Regions from separate parts of the Priestia sp. D51 genome, predicted to be linked through region 2. Evidence: predicted binding sites of a transcription regulator. Region 2 holds the regulator's gene; each other region holds the start of a gene.

Evidence for each region. The regulator Rex, encoded in region 2, represses fermentation and respiration genes when NADH is low (regulators of the CRP and FNR family bind a similar motif). The targets are predictions, from matches to a motif close to TTGTGAAATATTTCACAA.
Region 1: ACNHOZ_RS19350 (cytochrome c oxidase subunit II) is a predicted target of Rex. The motif match lies at 5,931-5,948, and genes of this name have one in related genera.
Region 3: ACNHOZ_RS20865 (AtpZ/AtpI family protein) is a predicted target of Rex. The motif match lies at 7,388-7,405, and genes of this name have one in related genera.

The regions. Positions count from the first base shown of each region.
Region 1 covers NZ_JBLTIR010000004.1:516,487-524,621, reverse strand. The annotation lists gene ACNHOZ_RS19375 (sigma-54 interaction domain-containing protein) at 1-1,366, shown strand, start outside; gene ACNHOZ_RS19370 (CitMHS family transporter) at 1,682-2,977, shown strand; gene ACNHOZ_RS19365 (acyclic terpene utilization AtuA family protein) at 2,988-4,322, shown strand; gene ACNHOZ_RS19360 (AtuA-related protein) at 4,303-4,614, shown strand; gene ACNHOZ_RS19355 (chitobiase/beta-hexosaminidase C-terminal domain-containing protein) at 4,643-5,740, shown strand; gene ACNHOZ_RS19350 (cytochrome c oxidase subunit II) at 6,138-7,076, shown strand; gene qoxB (cytochrome aa3 quinol oxidase subunit I) at 7,078-8,135, shown strand, end outside.
Region 2 covers NZ_JBLTIR010000021.1:8,501-16,635, reverse strand. The annotation lists gene tsaD (tRNA (adenosine(37)-N6)-threonylcarbamoyltransferase complex transferase subunit TsaD) at 1-702, shown strand, start outside; gene ACNHOZ_RS28350 (ABC-F family ATP-binding cassette domain-containing protein) at 959-2,893, opposite strand; gene ACNHOZ_RS28345 (redox-sensing transcriptional repressor Rex) at 3,353-3,991, shown strand; gene tatA (twin-arginine translocase TatA/TatE family subunit) at 4,045-4,230, shown strand; gene tatC (twin-arginine translocase subunit TatC) at 4,246-5,001, shown strand; gene ACNHOZ_RS28330 (YdiK family protein) at 5,028-5,255, opposite strand; gene ACNHOZ_RS28325 (CPBP family intramembrane glutamic endopeptidase) at 5,252-5,980, opposite strand; gene groES (co-chaperone GroES) at 6,280-6,564, shown strand; gene groL (chaperonin GroEL) at 6,632-8,135, shown strand, end outside.
Region 3 covers NZ_JBLTIR010000005.1:217,908-226,042, forward strand. The annotation lists gene ACNHOZ_RS20820 (F0F1 ATP synthase subunit epsilon) at 4-408, opposite strand; gene atpD (F0F1 ATP synthase subunit beta) at 435-1,856, opposite strand; gene ACNHOZ_RS20830 (F0F1 ATP synthase subunit gamma) at 1,893-2,750, opposite strand; gene atpA (F0F1 ATP synthase subunit alpha) at 2,856-4,364, opposite strand; gene ACNHOZ_RS20840 (F0F1 ATP synthase subunit delta) at 4,380-4,925, opposite strand; gene ACNHOZ_RS20845 (F0F1 ATP synthase subunit B) at 4,922-5,440, opposite strand; gene atpE (F0F1 ATP synthase subunit C) at 5,543-5,755, opposite strand; gene atpB (F0F1 ATP synthase subunit A) at 5,846-6,556, opposite strand; gene ACNHOZ_RS20860 (ATP synthase subunit I) at 6,575-6,946, opposite strand; gene ACNHOZ_RS20865 (AtpZ/AtpI family protein) at 6,953-7,174, opposite strand; gene ACNHOZ_RS20870 (S8 family serine peptidase) at 7,472-8,135, opposite strand, start outside.

The DNA of each region.
Region 1 (8,135 bases), on a different contig from region 2:
TAAAAATTTTAACTGGTGGCATGCAGTTATAAATTCGATAAATGATGGTATTCTAGTTATCGACAGAGAAGGGATTGTCAGATTTATTAACCCAGAGTATACAAAGATTACAGGAGTAAAAAGTGATATTATTGGAAAGCCACTAATAGAATATCGCCCAGGAGCTCAGTTAACAAATGCTCTAAAAGACCAACAATGCAGAGTAGGTGTATATCGAAAAGAAAAAAATCGGGAATATATGGTGGATATGGCTCCAATTATAATAGAAGGTAAAGTTGCAGGAGCCGTATCGGTTTGTAAAAGTCTTAATGAAGTTGACAAGTTATCAAAGGAATTGAGAAGACAAACCGAAAAGTTAAAGAATTTAGAAAACCGAATGGATTCTATCTATGAAGCAAAATATACATTTGAACAAATAATTGGTAGGGAAGAAGGGTTAAGGCACGCCGTTCATATAGCTGAAAAAGTAGCAGAATCTCAATTTCCTATTCTTGTGACGGGAGAAAGCGGCACGGGAAAAGAATTATTTTCACAGGCTATACATAATAAAAGTGAGCGCCAGCATGGTCCTTTTATACCTGTAAATTGTGCGGCTATTCCTTCGTCTCTGTTAGAAAGTGAACTTTTTGGATATGGAGACGGTGCTTTTACAAATGCTAAAAAAGGCGGGAAGGCTGGACTATTCGAAATAGCAAACAACGGAACTATATTTTTAGATGAAATTGGAGATATGTCATATGATCTTCAAGCTAAGTTGTTAAGAGTTCTGCAAGAGAAGAAAATCAGAAGGGTAGGAGAAGCTACTGAACGAGAAGTTGACGTAAGAATTATTGCTGCTACGCACCGCAACTTACAGCAGCTTGTGAATAAGAAACAATTTCGAGAAGATTTATTTTATAGACTTAACGTTATTCAACTAGAGATACCTCCTTTGAGAGAAAGGAAAGAAGATATACGTAAACTCGTCTCCTCCTTTATTAAATACTCGACCGCCAATGCATCTTACAAAATTGACGAATATACACTAGGCTTTCTTCAATCCTATCATTGGCCTGGCAACGTAAGAGAATTAAAAAATGTGATTGACTATGCCACATGTATGGCAGAAGGTACAGATATTATGTTTCATCACCTTCCACAATTTATGATTAAAGATGAACAAAGCTTTTCAGACGTTCTAGGTAAGGTAGATAAACCTAATCAAACACTGCAGGAAGCTATACAGGATAAAGAGTGCGCATTTATTCAGGAAATATTAAGAAAATACCCAAATAATATTGGGGGAAAAAGGAAAACAGCAGAGGTTTTAGGTATTTCTTTAGCTACTTTATACAATAAAATGAAGAAATATAATATTCATTTCTAAGTCGTTAGAAAGATTTCTAGATTTTCAGAAATGCTGGAAACTATGTATTAAGAAACGTATCTCTTCACTGAGCGGTGATTATTTCTAAAATATTAGAATTTCAATTGACAAGAACAAAAAAAGAAAGCAGATTCATTGATAACGCTTTCTTTTTTTGTTGTGCAATAAATTTTTTTGTCACATTTTGAAAGGGTTTTGTAAAGGTTTGTTGCTGTTTTTACATATCCTTGGCATGAATCCTGCAAGAATAAAAAGTACAGAAGTTTTTTACATCCAAGATTCATCAATCTACAAATTTAGGGCAGGGGGGATTACATGTTAGCATTATTAGGATTTTTAATTATTGGTTTATTTCTATTTTTAATTATGACCAATCGTTTATCTGTATTGATTGCTTTAGTTCTCGTACCAACTGTTTTTGCATTAATAGGTGGATTTGGATTAGAAATGGGAGACATGATGTTAGAAGGCATTATAAAAGTAGCACCTACAGGCATTATGATTGTTTTTGCAGTTTTGTACTTTGGTTTAATGATTGATACGGGTTTATTTAATCCTATGATTTCTAAAATGCTTCGTCTAGTTAAAGGAGATCCATTAAAAGTAGTCGTAGGTACAGCTATTGTTACGATGCTTGTATCATTAGACGGTGACGGTGCATCTACTTTTATGATTACCATTACAGCGCTGCTACCTCTTTATAAAAGATTAAAGATGAATCCTCTTATTTTATCAGGAGTGGTTGCTTTAGGAGCAGGAGTTATGAACTTAGCTCCTTGGGGGGGGCCTACTGCTAGAGCCATGACTACATTTAATGCAGATTCTTCTCAATTATTTAACCCTGTTATCCCCGCGATGATTGCTGGGATTGTGTGGGTGTTAGCATCTGCTTTTTGGCTTGGGAAAAAGGAGCGGCAGAGACTAGGAGTCATTGAACTAGAAGAACATATACAAGGGTTTACAGAACATGCAGCTGCTCTAGAAATGAAAAAGCCCCAGCTTTTTTGGTTTAATCTTGCTTTAACAATTTTGCTTCTTATCGCGTTAATTAAAGTATGGCTGCCTTTACCGATTTTATTTATTGTCGCGTTTGCAATTGCTCTTTTAGTCAATTATCCAAATCCAGAAGAGCAGCAAAAACGCTTACTAAGCCATGCAAATAACGTTTTAATTGTTTCTACGATGATTTTCGCTGCAGGTATTTTCACGGGTATTTTGACAGGAACAAAGATGATAGATGGAATGGCTTCTGCAATGGTTAGTATTATCCCTGAATCACTAGCTTCTTACTTACCTGTACTAGTAGCAATTACAAGTATGCCTCTTAGCTTAGTGTTTACACCGGATGCCTACTATTTTGGGGTCTTACCAATTATTAGCCAGACGGCTTCTAACTTTGGCATCAATCCAATTGAGATTGGCAGAGCAGCTATTTTAGGACAGATGACGACTGGATTTCCATTAAGTCCTTTAACCGCCTCGACCTTTATCCTTGTAGGGTTAGCGGGAGTGAATTTAGGCGATCATCAGCGTTTTATCTTTAAGTGGGCATTTGGAACCACCATTGTTATGACGATTGTGGCATTAATAACGGGAGCAATTACTATTTGAGGTGATGAAAATGATAAGAATTGGATCAGGCGCGGGTTTTTCAGGAGATCGATTAGAACCGGCGGTTATATTGGCTGAAAAAGGAAATTTAGATTATTTAGTATTAGAATGTTTAGCTGAAAGAACAATCGCACTTGCCCAAAAAAGAAAAAGTCAAAATCCTTTAATGGGTTATGATCCCTTATTGGAAAAAAGACTAGAGCTTCTTTTGCCTATTATCAAGAAAAATAAAGTGCGAATTATTACAAATATGGGGGCAGCCAATCCAATAGGTGCTGCTGAAAAAGTTGTGGAAATGGCTAACCGATTGAACATTGAGATAAAAGTGGCGGCCGTATCCGGAGATGACGTACTAAAGTTGATAGATAGAAATGGATTGACTCTAGAAACAAATGAACCGATATCTCATTTTGGTAACGTTATATCTGCAAACGCTTACCTTGGTGTAGGAACAATATTGCCAGCTCTAGAGACAGAGGCTCAAGTTATTATTACCGGTAGAGTAGCAGATCCGTCTTTATTTGTTGCTCCAATGGTACACCACTTTGGATGGTCTTTAGACGACGTAGATAAAATTGCTCAAGGAACAGTAATTGGACACTTATTGGAGTGTGGGGGACAGGTAGCTGGTGGTTATTTTGCTGATCCCGGAAAAAAAGAAGTCCCAAAGCTTGCTGAATTAGGTTTTCCATTTGCTGATGTTAAAGAAGATGGGACAGCCATCATTACTAAAGTAGAAGGGACAGGAGGAGTCATCAACTTAGCTACTGTAAAAGAACAGCTTCTTTACGAAGTAACTAACCCTCATCAATATATAACACCGGATGTTATTGCAGATTTTACTTCCGTTCATTTACAGGAAATTAAATTGAACCAAATTCAAGTGTCTGGCGGAACAGGTATAACAAGGCCTGAAACGTTAAAAGTCAGCGTAGGTTACGAAGCAGGTGTTATTGGAGAAGGGGAAATTTCCTACGCTGGATCCAATGCTCTAGAAAGAGCTAAGCTAGCTGGTGAAATTTTATATAAGCGTTTAAAAGATAAAGTGGTCGACTTAAGAATTGATTATATCGGTATTTCTTCCGTTCATAGAGTCTCTTTTCAAGAATCAGATCCTTATGAAATCAGGCTGAGAGTAGCAGGGAAATGTCTTACTTTAAAGGAAGCAGCCAAAATTGGAGAAGAGGTAGAGGCTCTTTATACAAATGGGCCCGCAGGTGGAGGCGGAGCAAGAAAGTATGTTAATGAAGTAGTAGGAATTGTTTCTACGTTGATTTCACGTAACAAAATAGAAACCTACTTTACATTAAAGGAGAGCATAACAAATGAAAAAGAAATTATATGAACTTGCTCACAGTCGAGCTGGGGATAAAGGAAACACGCTTATGCTATCACTAATTCCGTATGACGAAAAAGATTATTTTTTATTACATGAAAAAGTGACTGCTTCGGAAGTGAAAAAACACTTAAAAAATATTGTAGAAGGAGACATTGTTCGCTATGAGGTTCCTAATATATCAGCGTTTCAATTTGTATGTCACCGCGCGTTACTTGGTGGAGTGACTACTTCTTTAGGAATGGATACGCACGGAAAAAGCTTAAGTTATGCCCTGCTGGAAATGGAAGTAGACATTTGAATAATAGTATAAAGGAGGTACTTTATCAGTGAACAATACGTCAATACAAAAAGTTCTAAGTTTTATTACTATAGGAGTTCTTATTCTAGCTTTCTTTCCTTTAAGTAGTGTTGCGGCAAAAGAAGAAAATAATTATAAAAACGTAAAAAAACCAACCTCTTCAGTTTTATCAGGTAACTATTATTTGGAGCAGAAGATTGAATTAAAGACAAGCACACCAGGTGCGAAAATTTACTATACACTTGACGGGAGCACTCCGACCAGTCAAAGCAATCAGTATTCGAACCCAATTATTATTAATAACGATACGGTGCTTAAAGCAATTTCCATAAAAGGAAACGCGAAAAATAAAAATCAGAAAAATCATAGTGATATAGCTATATTTACTTATTCATTTGAAAGCAGAGAATCTATAGCTACTCTATTTTTATCATTCACTTATAAAACAATGCCCTACCGACTTTATGTGCCTAAAGACTATGATTCTACAAAATCATATCCTCTGGTGCTATTTTTACACGGAGGTGGTGAACGAGGAAATGATAATACAAAACAGCTTCTTGGCAACGACGGAGCCATCATTTGGGCTTCACCAGAAAATCAACGAAAGCATCCTGCTTTTGTTTTAACTCCCCAAGCTCGTAATGTACCAAGCGGAGGCTTCACCGTTACAAGAGATGATAACAATCAAGTCGATTTAGCAAAAGTATTCGAAACATCAGAAGATTTAAAAACGGCTTATGAAATTCTACAAAGTGTAAGAAAATCCTACAATATAGATAGTAATCGCCTTTATTCTACAGGACTATCTCAGGGAGGATTTGGCACATTTAACTTAAATATAGAACACCCTAATTTGTTTGCTGCGATGGTTCCGATAGCGGGAGGAGCCGATCCAGCTAAGGCGCACTTTCTTATCAACAAACCAATATGGGCTTTTCATGCTGAAGACGATTCTGTCATTCCTGTTACCTATTCAAGGAATATAATAAGTGCTATAAAAAAAGCTGGAGGACATCCGCTATATACGGGATATCCTAAAGAATTAAAGTATGATCATGCTTCATGGGTTCCTGCGTATCAAAACCAGAAACTGATTGAATGGATGTTTCAGCAGGTCAAATAAGCAAATCAGTAAATGTTAAAGCTCAATACTTCATCTAGTACTTATGAAAAAACTCTTCCAGTTAATAAAATCTGGAAGAGTTTTTTGCTTTTATTAGGCTAGTCACAAGGCACCTTTTATCCCCCACATTTACCCAAATATGTGACGAAATTATGGTAAAGGTATTCAAAATAGATAAAAATCGCTTCAAGTGTGAGAAATATCACACCTTTTAAACATACAACATGATAATTTTTTAGGAGTAAGCAATATGTCATGACAAACTTCAATATGTTAGGAGGTTTTTAACCTTTTGATCTGTTGAGATGCATCTCTAATATGAACGTTTATATACCATTATTATGTACAGAGGATTTAGAGGAAGGGAGCCTGAACTTAGGTGAGAAAGCAAAAATCAATGCATATTAGCAAGTTAATCATTCTCTCCGTATTCATCACAATTTTTTTAGCAGGCTGTGATAGTCGTTATTTGATTTTAAATCCACAGGGGGCGGTAGCTCAAAAAGAATACCAGTTAATTATTTTTTCCATAATTTTATGCGCAATTGTCGTTATTCCTGTTTTAGGTCTGCTTGTGTATATCGTTTTACGCTACCGTGATAAGCCTGGAAACAAGGCTCCGTATCGACCAGATTGGGACGATAGCAAGCGTCTTGAATTTATTTGGTGGGGCATCCCTATTATTATTATTGGCATTTTAGGTTTCGCTACGGCCAAGACGACTTATGAATTAGTAGATCCGCCGAAAAAAGATGTAAAGCCGCTAACGATTGAAGTAACGTCTCTTGATTGGAAATGGTTATTTCAATATCCGGATCAAGATATTGCGACAGTCAATTATGTCGAAATTCCAAATAATGTGCCCGTTCAATTCGTGCTAACGTCAGATGCACCTATGAATTCCTTTTGGGTACCCCAGCTGGGAGGACAATTATATACAATGCCGGGAATGGCCATGGGGCTTTGGCTGCAAGCTAATCACAAGGGAGAATATTTTGGTTCGGGTGCTAATTTTACGGGTGAAGGGTTCGCCCATATGAACTTTAAAGTTAAATCTACATCGACAAAAGAATTTAATCAGTGGGTAAAGCAAGTGAAAGAAACATCACCAGCTTTAACAAAAGCTGATTATAACAGTCTTGCAAAACAAGGTCTTTCTTTAGAGAAATCGTATTCTACCATTCCTAAAGGTTTGTTCCAAGAAACTGTCATTAAAAACGGTGGTCAATATTATAGTCAGCATCACCATATGAAAAATGAAGACATGAAGACAATGAATGTGGCTTCTGATGAACAAGCACATACACAGCACGAGCACCAGGAAGGAGGAAACTAAGTTGTTAGACAAATTAAAAGATTTTTCATCTCATTTTTTTGTGACAGGGGAGCCAATGATTTACGGAGCCGATGTCGCCGTATTGTTAACACTAGCCGGTATTATTTTTGTTCTTACGTATCTTAAAAAGTGGAAGTGGCTATGGCGTGAGTGGCTCACAACGGTGGATCATAAAAAAATTGGAATCATGTATATGCTTTCTTCATTGTTAATGCTGTTTCGAGGCGGAGTAGATGCATTATTGATGCGTATGCAACTAGCATTCCCTCAGTGGCATTTTCTAGATTCTAATCATTACAACGAAATTTTTACTACGCACGGAACCATTATGATTCTATTTATGGCAATGCCGCTTATGTTTGCTTTCTTTAATATTGTTGTACCTCTTCAAATTGGAGCAAGAGATGTCGCCTATCCTTTTTTAAACGCGGTAAGCTTTTGGCTATTTTTCTTTGGCGCCATGCTTTTCAATTTGTCGTTTGTAATCGGAGGATCGCCAGATGCAGGGTGGTTGAGTTATCCGCCGCTTTCTGGCATGCAGTTCAGTCCTGGACCAGGTCAAGATTTTTATATTTGGGGCATTCAAATATCAGGTATTGGCAGCTTGGCTTCTGGAATTAATTTTATTATGACCATTTTAAAAATGCGTGCGCCTGGCATGAAACTTATGCATATGCCGCTATTCACGTGGTCTGTTCTAGCAAGCTGTATTATTATCATTTTCGCGTTTCCTGTATTAACCGTAACGCTTGCTTTATTGTTTGTCGACCGCTTCTTTGACGGACACTTGTTTACCATGACCGGCGGTGGAAATCCGATGATGTACATTAACTTAATTTGGATGTGGGGACATCCTGAAGTGTATATTGTTGTGCTTCCGGCATTCGGCATTTTTTCTGAAATTGTTGCAACGTTTTCTCAAAAGAAGATATTTGGCTATAAATCTATGGTTTTTTCAATGATGATTATTAGCGTTCTATCGTATTTCACATGGGTGCATCATTTCTTTACGATGGGTGCAGGTGCTAATGTAAATGTGTTTTTTGCTATTACGACGAT
Region 2 (8,135 bases):
CATCAAAAGCCATTAATTGGTGTTCATCATATTGCAGGACATATTTATGCAAATCAGCTAATCAAAAAACTAGAATTCCCGCTCTTATCGCTAGTTGTATCTGGCGGGCATACGGAGCTTGTATACATGGAAAGTCACGGTCATTTTAAAGTAATCGGTGAAACAAGAGATGATGCAGCAGGAGAAGCCTACGATAAAGTAGCCCGCACGTTAAACCTTCCATATCCAGGCGGACCTCATATTGACCGCCTTGCACATGAAGGAGAGCCATTAATTGATTTGCCGCGTGCTTGGCTAGAAGAAGGATCCTATGATTTTAGTTTCAGTGGATTAAAATCAGCAGTTATTAACACTGTCCACAATGCGAAGCAAAAAGGTGAAGAGATTCTTCCACAAACACTTGCTGCTAGCTTTCAAGCGAGTGTCATTGATGTGTTAGTAACTAAAACGATTAAAGCTGCAAAGGAATATAACGTTAAGCAAGTTTTATTAGCAGGAGGAGTTGCTGCTAATAAAGGGCTTAGAGCAGCGCTAGAAGAGGCATTTGAACCCCTATCAAATATTGAGCTTATTATCCCGCCGCTATCTCTATGTACGGATAATGCCGCAATGATTGGAGCAGCAGCAAGCGTACGATTTGCTCAAGGAAAACGTTCAGATATGTCATTAAATGCAAACCCCGGTTTGGACTTGGAAGAGTAAGTGACGAATGAGATTTATTTCTCATTCGTCTTTTTTTTGTGGATAAAAATGATTTATCAACAATATTCAATAAATTTAGAATTGACTGTGGATAATTATGTGGAAAAGTCCGTGCGCTCAGTACACGGACCTGTTATCAACAAGTTTTAATTATGAAAATCAGACAGATATCCACTATTTATTCACAGAGTGGATAAAGCTTGCTCTTAAGCGCATGAACAAGTAAATAGGATGAATAGATACGCAAAAATATAGGCTACTCTTCTAGAAGCAGCTGTAATTCTTCCCACTCTTCCATTAATGTGGATAACTGTGAAGAAATTTTTTCATTTTCACCGTTTAATCTTGATACTTCTTCGTGATTTTGATAAATTTCAGGGTCACAAAGAAGTTCTTCATTCGCCGCTTGGGCGGCTTCTAATTTGTTTACTTCAGTTTCAATTTCTTCAATGCGGCGCGTTCGCTGTCTCATCAATTTCTTTTGTTCTTTATCTTGTTTATAGGACTGTTTATCTACTTTTACCGTACGTTCTTCGTTTGCTTTTATATTTTCTAATTCTTTGATTTCCTCTATTTCTGCTTTCTTTTCTACATAATAGTCATAATCTCCAAGAAATTCTTCTACTCCTTCAGGAGATAGCTCTGCTATTTTATTGGCAATACGATTAATAAAATAACGGTCATGTGAAACAAATAATAGAGTCCCTGGGTAATCAATTAACGCATTCTCGAGTACTTGTTTGCTATCTAAATCAAGATGGTTAGTAGGTTCATCCAAAATTAAGAAGTTAGCTTTTTGAAGCATAAGCTTCGCAAGAGCCAAACGTGCTTTTTCACCACCGCTGAGCGTGGAAACGATTTTCAGTACATCATCACCTGAAAACAGAAAATTTCCAAGCGCTGTACGGATTTCTTTTTCAGGTTTGGCTGGGTAGTCATCCCAAAGTTCATTTAAAACGGTTTTATTAGACGTTAAATTGGCTTGCTCTTGGTCGTAATAACCAACCATTACATTTGAGCCAAAGGAAATGGTTCCAGTCTTGAAGCTGAGTTTATCCACAATGCCTTTTAATAAAGTTGATTTCCCCACGCCATTAGGACCAACCAACGCAAGGCTTTCCCCTTTTTTAATGCGAAGATTTGCCTCTTGGACGACATAGTTGTGTTCATCATATCCGATAGACACATCTTCCAGATTTAAGACTTCATTTCCGCTTTGACGTTCAATTTCAAACGAAAAACTAGCTGATTTTTCGCCTTCGTTAGGTCGATTTATTAACTCCATTCGATCGAGCTGTTTACGTCTGCTTTGCGCACGTTTTGTAGTCGATGCGCGGGCGATGTTTCGCTGAATAAAATCATTCAGCTTTGCGACTTCATCTTGCTGCTTTTCGTACTGACGCAACTCTTTTTCATATCGCTCTGCTTTTTGTACAAGGTATTTAGAGTAGTTGCCCGTGTACTTCACCGTTGTTTTTTGTACGACTTCATACACTTGATTTACGACTTTATCAAGGAAGTAACGATCATGTGAAACGATTAAAATAGCTCCTTCATACCCTTGCAGAAACTGTTCCAGCCATGCTAAAGTTTCAATATCTAAGTGGTTGGTAGGCTCATCCAGAATAAGCAAATCAGGCTTTGTTAAAAGCAGTTTTGCAAGAGCCAGGCGCGTTTTTTGTCCACCGCTTAAGGAGGAAATAGGGGTGCTGTAGTCAAAGTTTGAAAAACGGAAACCGTGAAGAATAGATCGTGTATCCGCTTCATATTGATAGCCGCCTAAATCTTTAAACGTTACTTGAAGCTGATCATACTCTTTGGTTAGTTTTTCGTATTGAACTGAATCATTAAAAATGTCTGGATCACCCATCTTCGTTTCAAGCGTACGTAATTCTTTTTCCATCTTCTTTAATGGAGCAAAGACAGTCATCATTTCTTCCCATATGGAGAGTGTTGACTCAAGAACTGTATCTTGTCCCATATAATCAATGGAAACACCCTTAGGTTTAATAATTTCTCCGCTGTCATAGGAAAGCTGCTCAGCAATAATTTTTAATAAAGTTGATTTACCAGCACCGTTTCGTCCCACTAGGGCAATGCGGTCTTTTGATTGTACTTCTAACTTTATATTCGATAAAATGGGTTCTGCCCCATAGTATTTTGTAATACCGTTCAATTGTAGAATAATCATTTTTTCACCTCTAGTAGTATATCCATAGTGTATTTTAACATATTTTTAACTACAAGTTCTTCCTACAAGCGTTTGTAATTTGTAGAGGGACAAGGACAAATGATGAAGCGAATGTTTTGATTCATGAAATAAAATGATTTTACCTGCACATTTTATACAGGATACTATGTTAAAATAAGAGATAAGTGCATCTCTGAACTTATCTATGATGGATGTGAAAAAATCCGTCATGACTAACAAACCGATCCTTTGAAGGGCTAATTGCTTCGTTCTACATACCGACTTTAAGGAGTGCTGAATAGACAAAAGCCGTCGAGGTGTGAAGCGGAGTATATATAAAGCAAGAGAAAAGAGAGAGAATTGGAAGCGCTACCTCAAAGCGGTTGATGCTTTGTGAAAGGTAATGCAATATGACTTGAAAATGTTAGTAATGACATACATGAACTGAGGGGGTACAACGTGAACACTGAACAATTAAAAATACCACAAGCAACGGCTAAGCGATTGCCGCTTTATTATCGTTTTTTGAAAAATTTGCATGCTTCTGGTAAACAGCGTGTGTCGTCAGCGGAGTTAAGTGAGGCAGTGAAAGTGGATTCTGCTACTATTCGTCGGGACTTTTCTTACTTTGGTGCATTAGGAAAAAAGGGATACGGCTACAATGTGAATTATTTACTTACATTTTTCCGTAAAACGTTAGACCAAGATGAAGTAACGAAAGTAGCACTGATTGGCGTAGGGAATCTAGGAACGGCCTTTTTAAATTATAATTTTATTAAAAATAATAACACCAAAATTGAGTGCGCTTTTGATGTGATAGAAGATAAAGTAGGTACGAAAGTAGGCGACGTGCCGGTCTATCATCTTGACCAATTGGAAGATTATATGAGTGATGACATCTCAGTAGCGATTTTAACCGTTCCTGCCACTGTTGCTCAGCAAATTACTGATCGTTTAGTGAGTTGCGGAATTAAAGGAATTTTAAACTTTACTCCTGCACGCTTAAACGTACCGGATGAGATTCGACTCCATCATATTGATCTTGCTGTAGAATTACAGTCGCTCGTCTACTTTTTGAAAAATTATCCTGTTGAATAAGGCGGACTGTGTTACGATTTCCTTAAGTCTAAATTAATAAGGAGAGTGGGAATATGGGGATTGGAGCAGGCAGTTGGATTATTATTGCGATTGTAGCACTGCTTATTTTTGGACCGAAACGGTTACCGGAGCTAGGAAGATCAGTGGGCCAAACGCTTAGAGAGTTTAAGCATGCCGCTAGCGGTGCATCAGAAGATCGTGAAAAAGATAAACAGCGTCAAGTAGATGACAAAGAGTAAAAGGGTGATCATAGTATGACCGAACAAGAAATGTCAATATATGATCATATAGGAGAGCTGCGAAAACGCATTTTAATTGTTTTATTTTTCTTTGTGATTGCCACAATTGGCGGCTTTTTTATAGCGGATAAGGTTATTGTCTATTTACAGCATGCTGATGAGGCAAAGAATTTAACGATGAATGCATTTCGGTTAACAGATCCAGTTAAGATTTATATGCAATTTGCTGTTATTATCGGCTGTGTACTTGCAGCTCCTGTTGCACTGTATCAACTTTGGGCATTTATTAGTCCTGGTTTATATGAAAAAGAGCGTAAGGTAACGCTTGGATATATTCCTGTTTCCATTTTTCTCTTTATCGGCGGTGTCTCTTTTTCTTATTTTGTGTTGTTTCCATTTGTCGTTGATTTTATGACGCGCGTTTCTGATGAGCTGAATGTAAACCAAGTGATTGGCATTAATGAATACTTTTCTTTTTTAATGCAGCTCACACTGCCTTTTGGCTTGTTGTTTCAGCTTCCTGTCGTCGTTATGTTTTTGACGCGTTTAGGAATTATAACGCCTATGTTTTTATCTCAAATTCGAAAATATGCCTATTTCGTACTGCTAGTTATTGCCGCACTTATTACACCACCGGAATTGCTCTCGCACATGATGGTGACAGTGCCGCTCTTAATTTTGTATGAAATCAGCATCATTATTTCCCGCATTTCGTATCGCAAAGTGTTAAAGGCAAGGGCAGAGCAAGAAAGAGAAGATGTTAGTATGTAAAAAAAACCACTGAAACAGTGGTTTTTTTATTTGGATGAATCATCTTGATTTTTATATTGCTGCTGCAATTTTTTAATTTTGTAGTGCAAGATAAAGATGCGAACCGCAAACCTGAAATCGAATGCGGCTACGAGTGCAAATAAGATTGTGGGGAAATTCCAGACGGTTTCCTGGGCATTTTGAATTGCCAAGTAGGTGAATAAAATCCCCATAATAATATAAATAAACCCTCGTGTTAAAGGGATATTCTTCATAAAAACATGCCTCCAAAAATGAACTGCATTTGTTCTGCTTGTTTTTGCATTTCTATAATTTTATCTGCAAAAATAGTTTGAGATAAAATAACGATTGTATTCATCAAAACATGAGCAATAATAGGTACAACAATTAGTCTCGTCCTTGCATAAAGGAATGCAAATACAAATCCCATAGCTGTATACACAAGTAAATGTTTAAAATCCCAGTGTACCGCAGCGAAAATAAGGGAACTAATAAATGCAGAGATAAAGAAATTGTATCGTTTGTGAAGAGAACCAAAAATAATCTTTCGGAAAATAATCTCTTCTAGTATTGGTCCAATAACAGACGTAACGACAATAAGGAACGGCGTTGCTTTAACAAGATTAACAATATTTTGTGTGTTTTCAGATACTTGGGTAATGCCAAGAGCGTGCTCAATCATACCTGCTACAGCTTGACCAGCCATAGCGAGAAACACCCCAAGGACTGACCAGACAACAGCAATCGTTTTTCCAGCATGTTCTATACGCATGGACATGTCACGGCGCAGCAGCAGTAAGACAATAAGTAAACCAAGGATAAAGCTAATGATAGTCCAATAAGTCAAAAGCATGACATTCGCTGTTCGAACTGGATAGTCATCAAACATTCCTGTTAATTTTAACAGCGGTATACCAACAACTCCTGAAAACTGCATAAGGATGTAAGTGAGGATAACATACCAATAACGTTTTTCCAATCTTCTATACTCCTTTAAAAGGTTTTTATGTATATATGTCGAAGAAGTACTGTAAAGTTAGTAATTTCTTCTTGCTCGTATTGTAACATACATATTATTGAACAGAGAAAAGAATGCTTTATTTCTCAAAATCGTCGAAATCTAAGACTATTATATGTAGTTGTCGTAAATTTTAAATTTTTTTTGTTTAATACTTGCAAAAAAAACCCACTTTGTTTTAATATAATAATTGTGTTAGCACTCGTTGAGGTTGAGTGCTAATAAAAATGCAAACATATTATTTGAGGAGGTTGTTTCACTTGTTAAAGCCATTAGGTGATCGCGTAGTGATTGAACTTGTAAAATCTGAGGAAAAAACAGCAAGCGGTATCGTGTTACCGGACAGTGCAAAAGAAAAGCCACAAGAGGGTAAAATTGTTGCTGTAGGTACAGGCCGAGTATTAGAAAGCGGTGAGCGTGTAGCTTTAGAAGTAGCTGCGGGCGATCGTATCATCTTCTCAAAATATGCGGGTACTGAAGTAAAATACGAAGGTACTGAATACTTAATTTTACGCGAAAGCGATATTTTAGCTGTAATCGGCTAATTTTAACCACAAACTTATCATACGTAAAAAATAGATTATTAAGAACATCTTGAGGAGGTCAAAGAACATGGCAAAAGACATTAAATTTAGCGAAGAAGCACGTCGCGCAATGCTACGTGGTGTAGATACATTAGCAAATGCTGTAAAAGTAACGCTTGGACCAAAAGGTCGTAACGTTGTATTGGAAAAGAAATTCGGTTCACCGCTTATTACAAATGACGGTGTAACAATTGCAAAAGAAATCGAATTAGAAGACGCATTTGAAAATATGGGTGCTAAATTAGTAGCCGAAGTTGCTAGCAAAACAAACGACGTTGCTGGTGACGGTACAACTACTGCAACAGTTTTAGCGCAAGCAATGATCAGAGAAGGTCTTAAAAACGTAACGGCTGGTGCTAACCCAATGGGTATCCGTAAAGGTATGGAAAAAGCAGTAGCTGTAGCGGTTGAAGAACTAAAAGCAATCTCTAAACCAATTCAAGGTAAAGATTCAATTGCTCAAGTAGCGGCTATCTCAGCAGCTGACGAAGAAGTAGGTCAATTAATTGCTGAAGCAATGGAGCGCGTTGGTAACGACGGCGTTATCACACTTGAAGAATCAAAAGGTTTCACAACTGAATTAGAAGTGGTAGAAGGTATGCAGTTTGACCGTGGATATGCATCTCCTTACATGGTAACTGATTCAGATAAAATGGAAGCTGTATTAGATGATCCATACATCTTAATCACAGACAAAAAAATCGGTAACATTCAAGAAATCTTACCGGTATTAGAGCAAGTTGTTCAACAAGGCAAGCCGCTATTAATCATCGCTGAAGACGTAGAAGGCGAAGCTTTAGCAACATTAGTTGTGAACAAACTTCGTGGTACATTTACAGCTGTAGCTGTTAAAGCTCCTGGTTTTGGTGATCGTCGTAAAGCAATGCTACAAGACGTTGCGATCCTAACAGGCGGAGAAGTAATCACTGAAGAGCTTGGTCTTGACTTAAAAACAGCAGGCATCGATCAATTAGGTCGCGCTTCTAAAATTGTTGTAACAAAAGAAAATACAACAGTTGTAAACGGTGCAGGAAACGCAGAAGATATCCTAGCACGCGTAAACCAAATCAAAGCTCAGCTTGAAGAAACAACTTCAGAGTTTGACCGTGAAAAATTACAAGAGCGCTTAGCAAAACTTGCTGGTGGCGTAGCTGTAATCAAAGTTGGTGCGGCAACTGAAACTGAGTTAAAAGAACGTAAATTACGTATTGAAGATGCATTAAACTCTACGCGTGCTGCGGTTGAAGAAGGTATCGTAGCTGGTGGTGGTACTGCATTAGTAAATATCTATAATAAAGTAGCAAGCATCGAAGCTGACGGTGACACTGCTACAGGTATCAACATCGTATTGCGTGCGATTGAAGAGCCTGTACGTCAAATCGCTCACAACGCTGGTTTAGAAGGATCAGTAATCGTTGAGCGTCTAAAAGGCGAAGCAGTTGGAACTGGATTCAACGCTGCAACTGGCGAGTGGGTAAATATGCTAGACACTGGTATCGTTGACCCAACAAAAGTAACGCGTTCAGCTCTTC
Region 3 (8,135 bases), on a different contig from region 2:
TTTTTAGAACTTACGTTGACTAATATCTAAACGATTGACTGCCCGTTTTAAGGCAATTTCAGCACGCTTAACATCAACGTCGTCTTGTTTGCTATCAAGGCGCATTTCAGCGCGCTTTTTCGCTTCTTCTGCACGAGCTACGTCAATCGCTTCAGCTGTTTCAGCAGCCTGTGCAAGAATTGTTACTTTGTCAGGTCTTACTTCAAGAAATCCTCCGCTAACAGCCACAAGTTCTGTACTGCTTGCTTTCTTCAAGCGGACGGCTCCAATTTGTAAAGGAGCAACCATCGGAATATGGCCATGTAAAATACCAAGCTCACCGCTCTGTGCTCGGGTACTTACCATTTCCACTTCTGATTCGTAAACTGGGCCATCAGGAGTCACTACACTGACATGGATTGTCTTCATTTAAAAAACCTCCTATGTCCCTTAAATTAAACTTCTACTCCCATACGTTTCGCATTTTCAATAACTTCTTCAATGCGACCAACTAAACGGAACGCATCTTCAGGTAAATGATCGTATTTACCTTCCAAGATCTCTTTAAATCCTTTAACAGTTTCTTTTACAGGAACATAAGAACCTTTTTGACCTGTAAATTGTTCTGCTACGTGGAAGTTTTGAGACAAGAAGAATTGAACGCGACGAGCACGTTGTACAACAAGTTTATCTTCATCAGATAACTCATCCATACCTAGGATTGCAATGATATCTTGTAACTCTTTATAACGCTGTAACGTTTGTTGAACTTGACGCGCAATTGCATAGTGCTCTTCTCCAACAATTTCAGGAGATAAAGCGCGAGATGTAGATGCTAATGGATCTACCGCAGGGTAAATACCCATCTCTGATAATTTACGCTCTAAGTTTGTTGTTGCATCTAAGTGAGCAAATGTTGTCGCTGGAGCTGGATCCGTATAGTCATCGGCTGGTACGTAAATCGCTTGAATCGATGTTACAGAACCTACGCTTGTTGACGTGATACGCTCTTGAAGCTGACCCATTTCTGTCGCTAATGTTGGCTGATAACCTACTGCTGATGGCATACGGCCAAGTAATGCTGATACTTCTGAACCCGCTTGTGTGAAACGGAAGATATTATCGATAAAGAATAATACGTCTTGACCTTGTTCGTCACGGAAGTATTCTGCCATTGTTAATCCTGTTAATGCAACACGCTGACGTGCACCAGGCGGCTCATTCATTTGTCCAAATACCATAGCCGTCTTCTTAATAACACCAGAGTCTGTCATTTCATGGTATAAGTCATTACCTTCACGCGTACGCTCACCTACACCAGCGAATACCGAAATACCGCCGTGCTCTTGAGCAATGTTATTGATTAACTCTTGAATTAATACTGTTTTACCTACACCGGCACCACCGAATAGACCGATTTTTCCACCTTTAATGTAAGGAGCTAATAAGTCTACTACTTTAATACCTGTTTCAAGAATTTCAGCTTGTGTAGATAGATTTTCGAACTTTGGTGCTTGACGGTGGATCGGATCACGACGTGCACCTGCATCGATTGGGGCGTCTAAGTCGATTTTTTCACCTAATACGTTAAATACACGACCTAACGTAACGTCACCAACTGGTACTGAGATTGCTGCACCTGTATCTTCTACTTCTAATCCACGAACTAAGCCGTCAGTGGATGACATTGCTACTGTACGAACTGTGTTATCACCTAAGTGAATCGCAACTTCTAATGTTAATTCGATTGCAACTTCACTTGCACTGCTCGGTTTATGTGAAATTTTAAGGGCGTTATAAATTGCCGGAAGGTGTCCGTTGTCAAACTTTACGTCTACAACTGGACCCATGATTTGAGTAACGCGTCCTTTTGTCATCGTGTTCCCTCCTAACTTGCTTTTCCATTAAACTTTCTATTCTAACGCTGCCGCTCCGCCAACAATTTCCGTAATTTCCTGGGTAATTGCCGCTTGACGTGCACGGTTATATGACAATGTAAGATTATTGATAAGATCTTTTGCATTGTCTGTTGCACTTTTCATCGCTGTCATACGAGCAGCATGCTCACTTGCTTTTCCATCAAGCAGGCCGCCGTAAATTAAACTCTCTGCATACTGAGGAAGTAATACTTCTAAAATCTCTTCTTGTGATGGTTCAAATTCATAACCAACAAGTTTACCAGAAGGTTGAAGATCTGTTAGAGGCAATAGCTTCTTCTCCGTCACTTCTTGTGAAATCGTATTGATAAAGTGATTGTAGTATAAGTAAAGTTCATCAAACGTACCGTCCGCAAACATTTGAACTGTTTGTGAAGCAATTCCTTGAATGTCAGCAAAAGCTGGCTGATCTGCTAAGCCTGTGATTTCAAGCAAAACCGGAATACCGCGTTTTACGAAGAAATCTCTCCCTACTCGTCCAATTGCAATCACACCGTATTCATCAGGTGATTGATGGCGTTCTTCAATAGCTTGAGATACTTTTCGCAAAATATTACTGTTATATGCTCCTGCTAGACCGCGATCTGAAGTGATTACGATATAACCAGTCTTCTTCACGCTACGCGCAGTTAACATTGGATGTGAAGCGCCTCTGCTGCCTAGGGCTACACTTGAGACTACCTCTTGAATTTTTTCCATATATGGAACAAACGATTTTGCATTTTGTTCCGCTCTATTCAGCTTTGCAGCTGAAACCATTTCCATTGCTTTCGTAATCTGGCTCGTTTTTTTCGTCGATGTGATTCGAGTTTGTATATCACGTAATGATGCCAAAGGTTTCACCACCTTGTTTTAGAAGATCACGTGGTATGAAAGGTGAACAAATGTTCACCTTCACCTTATTGAAAGATTGTCTTAACATACCATGCTGACAATATATTATTCAGATGCAATAAATGTTTTCTTGAATTCTTCAAGTGCTGATTCGAATACGCCAGCTTCAGGAAGGCCACCAGTTGTACGGATTGATTCAAGTACTTCTTTACGGTTTGATTCTAACCATGTTAAGTACTCGTCTTCAAAGCGTGTAATATCTGATACTGGAACATCATCTAAGAAGCCTTTTGTTAATGCGTAAAGCACAGCTACTTGTTTTTCTACGCGAAGCGGTTTGTGTAAACCTTGTTTTAAGATTTCAACTGTACGCGCTCCTCGATTTAATTTTGCTTGAGTTGCTTGGTCAAGATCAGAACCGAACTGAGCAAACGATTCAAGCTCACGATAAGATGCAAGGTCTAGACGCAGTGTACCTGCTACCTTTTTCATCGCTTTAATTTGTGCAGATCCCCCTACACGTGATACAGAAAGACCAGCATTAATCGCAGGACGTACGCCTGAGAAGAATAGATCTGACTGTAAGAAAATTTGTCCGTCTGTAATCGAAATTACGTTCGTTGGGATATAAGCAGATACGTCTCCTGCTTGCGTTTCAATAAATGGAAGAGCTGTTAATGAACCTCCACCTTTTGCGTCCGATAACTTTGCCGCACGCTCTAATAAACGAGAGTGCAGATAGAATACATCCCCTGGATACGCTTCACGACCTGGAGGACGGCGTAATAGTAATGAAAGTTCACGATAAGCTGATGCTTGTTTTGTTAAGTCATCGTAAATAACAAGTACGTGCTTACCGTTATACATAAACTCTTCACCCATTGTTACTCCAGCGTATGGTGCTAAGAATAATAGTGGAGCTGGTTGTGAAGCTGATGCTGTTACAACGATTGTGTAATCTAGAGCACCGTGTTTACGTAATGTCTCTACTACGTTACGAACTGTTGATTCTTTTTGGCCAATCGCTACATAGATACATACCATATCTTGATCTTTTTGGTTTAAGATTGTATCGATTGCTACCGATGTTTTACCCGTTTGACGGTCACCGATAATTAACTCACGCTGTCCACGGCCGATCGGCACAAGTGCGTCAATCGCCTTGATACCTGTTTGAAGCGGCTCATGTACTGATTTACGATCCATAACGCCAGGTGCAGCACCTTCAATTGGACGTGTTTTTGTTGTTTCTACCGGGCCTAAGCCGTCTACTGGCTGACCTAATGAGTTAACAACACGACCGATTAACTGCTCCCCTACTGGAACTTCCATGATGCGTCCTGTACGGCGAACTTCGTCACCTTCACGAATTTCTGTATATGGTCCTAAAATAATGATACCTACATTGTTTTCTTCTAAGTTTTGTGCCATTCCCATGACACCATTTGAAAATTCAACCAGTTCTCCAGCCATGACATTGTCGAGGCCATGAGCACGTGCGATACCATCCCCAACTTGGATAACAGTACCTACATCACTCACTTTAATCTCAGACTGATAGTTTTCAATTTGCTGCTTGATCAGCGCACTAATTTCTTCAGCTTTGATGCTCATGAATTTCACCCCTATCTACGATCTGTGTGCAAGAAGTCCTCGGTGGATCGTTTCTAATTTGCTGCTAATGCTGCCATCATAGATACGATTACCAATGCGAAGCTTCACGCCGCCGATTAGGCTTTTATCTACTACGTTTGAAATATTTAACGTATGTTTTCCAACTTTTGAAGCAAATGATTGCGAGATTGCTCGTTTCTCATCTGCGCTTAAAGGTTTGACAGAATAAACAGTTGCGTCTGCCACGCCACGTACTTCGTTCGCTAGGAAACGATACTCTTGCACCATTTGGCTAACAATTTGAATGCGGTGACGCTCTAATAATAGAAGAACCGTATGTTGAACAGTTGGTGAAAGTTCAGCAAATGCCTCACTTACAAACTGTTTTTTTCGCTCAATTGTAATTTTTGGATGAGTTAATACATCCATTAATTCAGGTGTTTTAGCAAACACCTCTTCAACGATTTGTAGCTGGTCTTGCATTTCATCGATCATCTGTTTTTCTGTTGCTAATTGAAAAAGAGCTAGTGCATAGCGCTTGGCTACAGCTGGTTGACTCATCGTACATCCCCTACTTCTTGGATATATTCATGAATTAACTTCTCTTGATCTTGTTCAGAAAGTTCTTTTTCAATAACTTTCGACGCAATTAAAACAGATAATGAAGCAACTTGCTCACGTAACGCAGCAACTGCTTGATCTTTTTGCTGTTCGATTTCTTGTTTTGCTGCAGCTTTTAGACGCTCAGACTCTTCGCGTGCTGCTGCAATGATTTCTTCTTTTTTATCTTCTGCAGACTTTCTAGCGTTTTCCATCATTACTTGCACTTCTTGACGAGATTGCTTTAAGATTTCACACTGCTCTTCAACAAGCTTCTTCGCTTCCTCATTTTGCTTTTCTGCTTCATCAATCTCACCGGCAATATGCTCTTCACGTTTTTTCATGATTCCCATTACAGGACCAAACGCGAATTTTTGAAGTAACGCAAGTAGGATAAGGAACATCACTAATTGGAAAAGAATATCTCCACCATTAATGCCTGCTGCTCCTAACACAAACATGTTCGACACGGCCATGTTCACTCCCTTCAGAGACTCCACATATATAATTTACTTCTTAAAGACATAAAGTAATGGCGAAGGTTCTTTTGAATGATCTTCGCCACATGTAACACATTATTATTTACCTTGTACCATGAATGCAATAACTACGGCGATAATTGGAAGCGCCTCAACTAAGGCAACCCCAACGAACATCATTGAAGTTAATGTACCACGTGCTTCTGGTTGGCGAGCTGTGCCTTCAATCGTCTTAGAAACGATAAGACCGTTACCAATACCAGCACCTAGTGCCGCTAAACCAATCGCAATTGCAGATGCTATTAAACCCATTTTATAAAGTCCTCCCTTAATATATATGATTTTGTTTAACTAAGTTTTGTTTTGTCCAAATTGGGTATTACTTGAACAAAGCTTTATAAATTAATGGTCGCTACTCACTTTGTGAGATAAATAAACCATCGTTAACATTGTGAAAATGAAGGCCTGAATTGCGCCTACAAAAATACTGAATCCTTGCCATAAAAGCATTGGGATAGCAGCTCCAATTGTACCTAGGAAGCCTGTTGTTGCTAAACCAGCTAGCAAGCTTAACAAAATTTCCCCAGCATAAATATTACCGTAAAGACGAAGGCCAAGCGTTAACGTATTGGCAAACTCCTCGATAATCTTAAGCGGGAATAAAAATGCCATTGGCTTGAAGTAATCTTTCGTGTATGCAGAGAAACCTCGCATTTTAATACCATAATAATGTGATAGTACAACTACCATAACGGCTAACGTCAGCGTAATTGCTGGATCAGCGGTTGGCGATTTCCACCATAAGTTATGGTCAATCACGATGGCGAATGGAAGACCCAACATATTTGACACAAAAATGTACATAAGTAAAGTTACACCTAGCGTCAAAAAGCGGCCACCTGTTTTCCAATCCATATTGCTATTAACGAGTCCTTTAACAAAATCTAAGACCCATTCAATAAAGTTTTGTGCACCGCTTGGCTTCATAGCAAGAGTACGAGTACATAAAACTGCAATTAAGAATACAATAACAGAAGCTACGGTAACCATAAGCAAGTTACTTTGACTAAAAGTAAGGCCTAGAAACTCTATAGTTGGTGATTCATGACCCAACTGTGTTCACCTCTCTTTCTATCTTCTACGCATATTTTGAACAACTAAATCTATGATAATGACAACATAATACGTCATTAATCCCACAACTACACTAATAATATGAAAGGTTTTTGGATAAGAGATGGTAATCACAACTGCGAGAGCAGCTGTTGCAAATCTTACAACAGTCCCAATTGAACGGGGCTTTTTCCCCTCATCCAACGCCTGTCCAAACTGCTCAAACTTTCTTACTAAGTTCCACAAATTATACAAACTCAGGGCGGTTCCTAAAATTAAACCTGCAAAAACAGCCTTATAACTTGTAAATCCCCAGCCGAGAACGTATAATGCTAACAAATACAATATGTATGAACGAAGTCTTGGAAAAACGTGCTGCAAATCCTGCATGAATTATTAATCTCCTGAAAAAAAATGGTGGACTGTCCGCAGCATCATAAAAACACCTGCTGCTAGCCCTGAAAGAAGGCCTAAAATCAAAAATAGTGGTTCGGTGTCAAGCCATTGATCAGCCCATCTTCCAGAGAATAAGCCAATTAAGACTGAACCTGCTAACTGTGATAGAATGATTGACACTAATGCCATCGCTTGCAAAGGATGACGGTTGCGATCTTTCATAAGCTCATACCCCTTTTGCAAAATTTTCTTTTTTCCGAATTCTCTATCGTTTTCATAGCTCAATATATGATAGAAAGGCAAAAAAAATTGCTAAAAAAGGTAAAAACAGCTAATAAAATACGCAGAAATATCAACGGTTTTCACAGGTTGAAAACCTTATCATTTATATTCCCTGTAAGCATACAATAGCGTATATTTAATGTCAATGTGTTTAAGCTAAAAACTTCACAATCTCTTCTTATTGTTCACATTTCTGCCACACATAAAACCTCTTCAAATGAAAACATTTAAAGAGGTTCATTCAATCGTTATTGTACTGTGTACAACCTGCTCTTGTCTATGCTTTTTCACAAATGCAAATATTTGGTACACTCCTGGTACAAGCGATTCGTCAATCGTTATTTTTCGTTTTCTCATGCCTCTTTCTACATCCACGTCAACATCTAAATACGATACAAACTGTAAAGACTGCTTATCAAAAAGAGCGACGCCTAACTGATCTGCTCCTTCAGGCAAAAACAGTTCATAGCTATACGTATTTTTCTCTTCTTCCGCTGCTACTTGCAATCCCATGACACGAGGATAATCTGGAATGCTAATCATGTACATATAGGGAAGCGAAAATGTTTCACGTGAATCATTTATTTCCAAATATCCGTCATATATACCTTTATTTTTAAAACGGGGCTGCACCGATAAAGTGACAGCTATCTCTTTTGTCTGACGGGGTGGCACCGTGACGGGTAATGGAACATCCCAGTTCACTCCTTCATCCTTTTTTGGAACGTTTAAGCGATACGTTTTTGCTTTATCAGACTGGTTATCAATTTTAAAAGATAAAACTTTCTTTGATGGACGCGTAAAAATACCAAAAGATAAAGAAGATGGATAAAACAAAGATTCTGCTGTGACGGCTTTTGCTATTTGAATTCTTCCCGCTCCTTGTTCATATACGCGATAC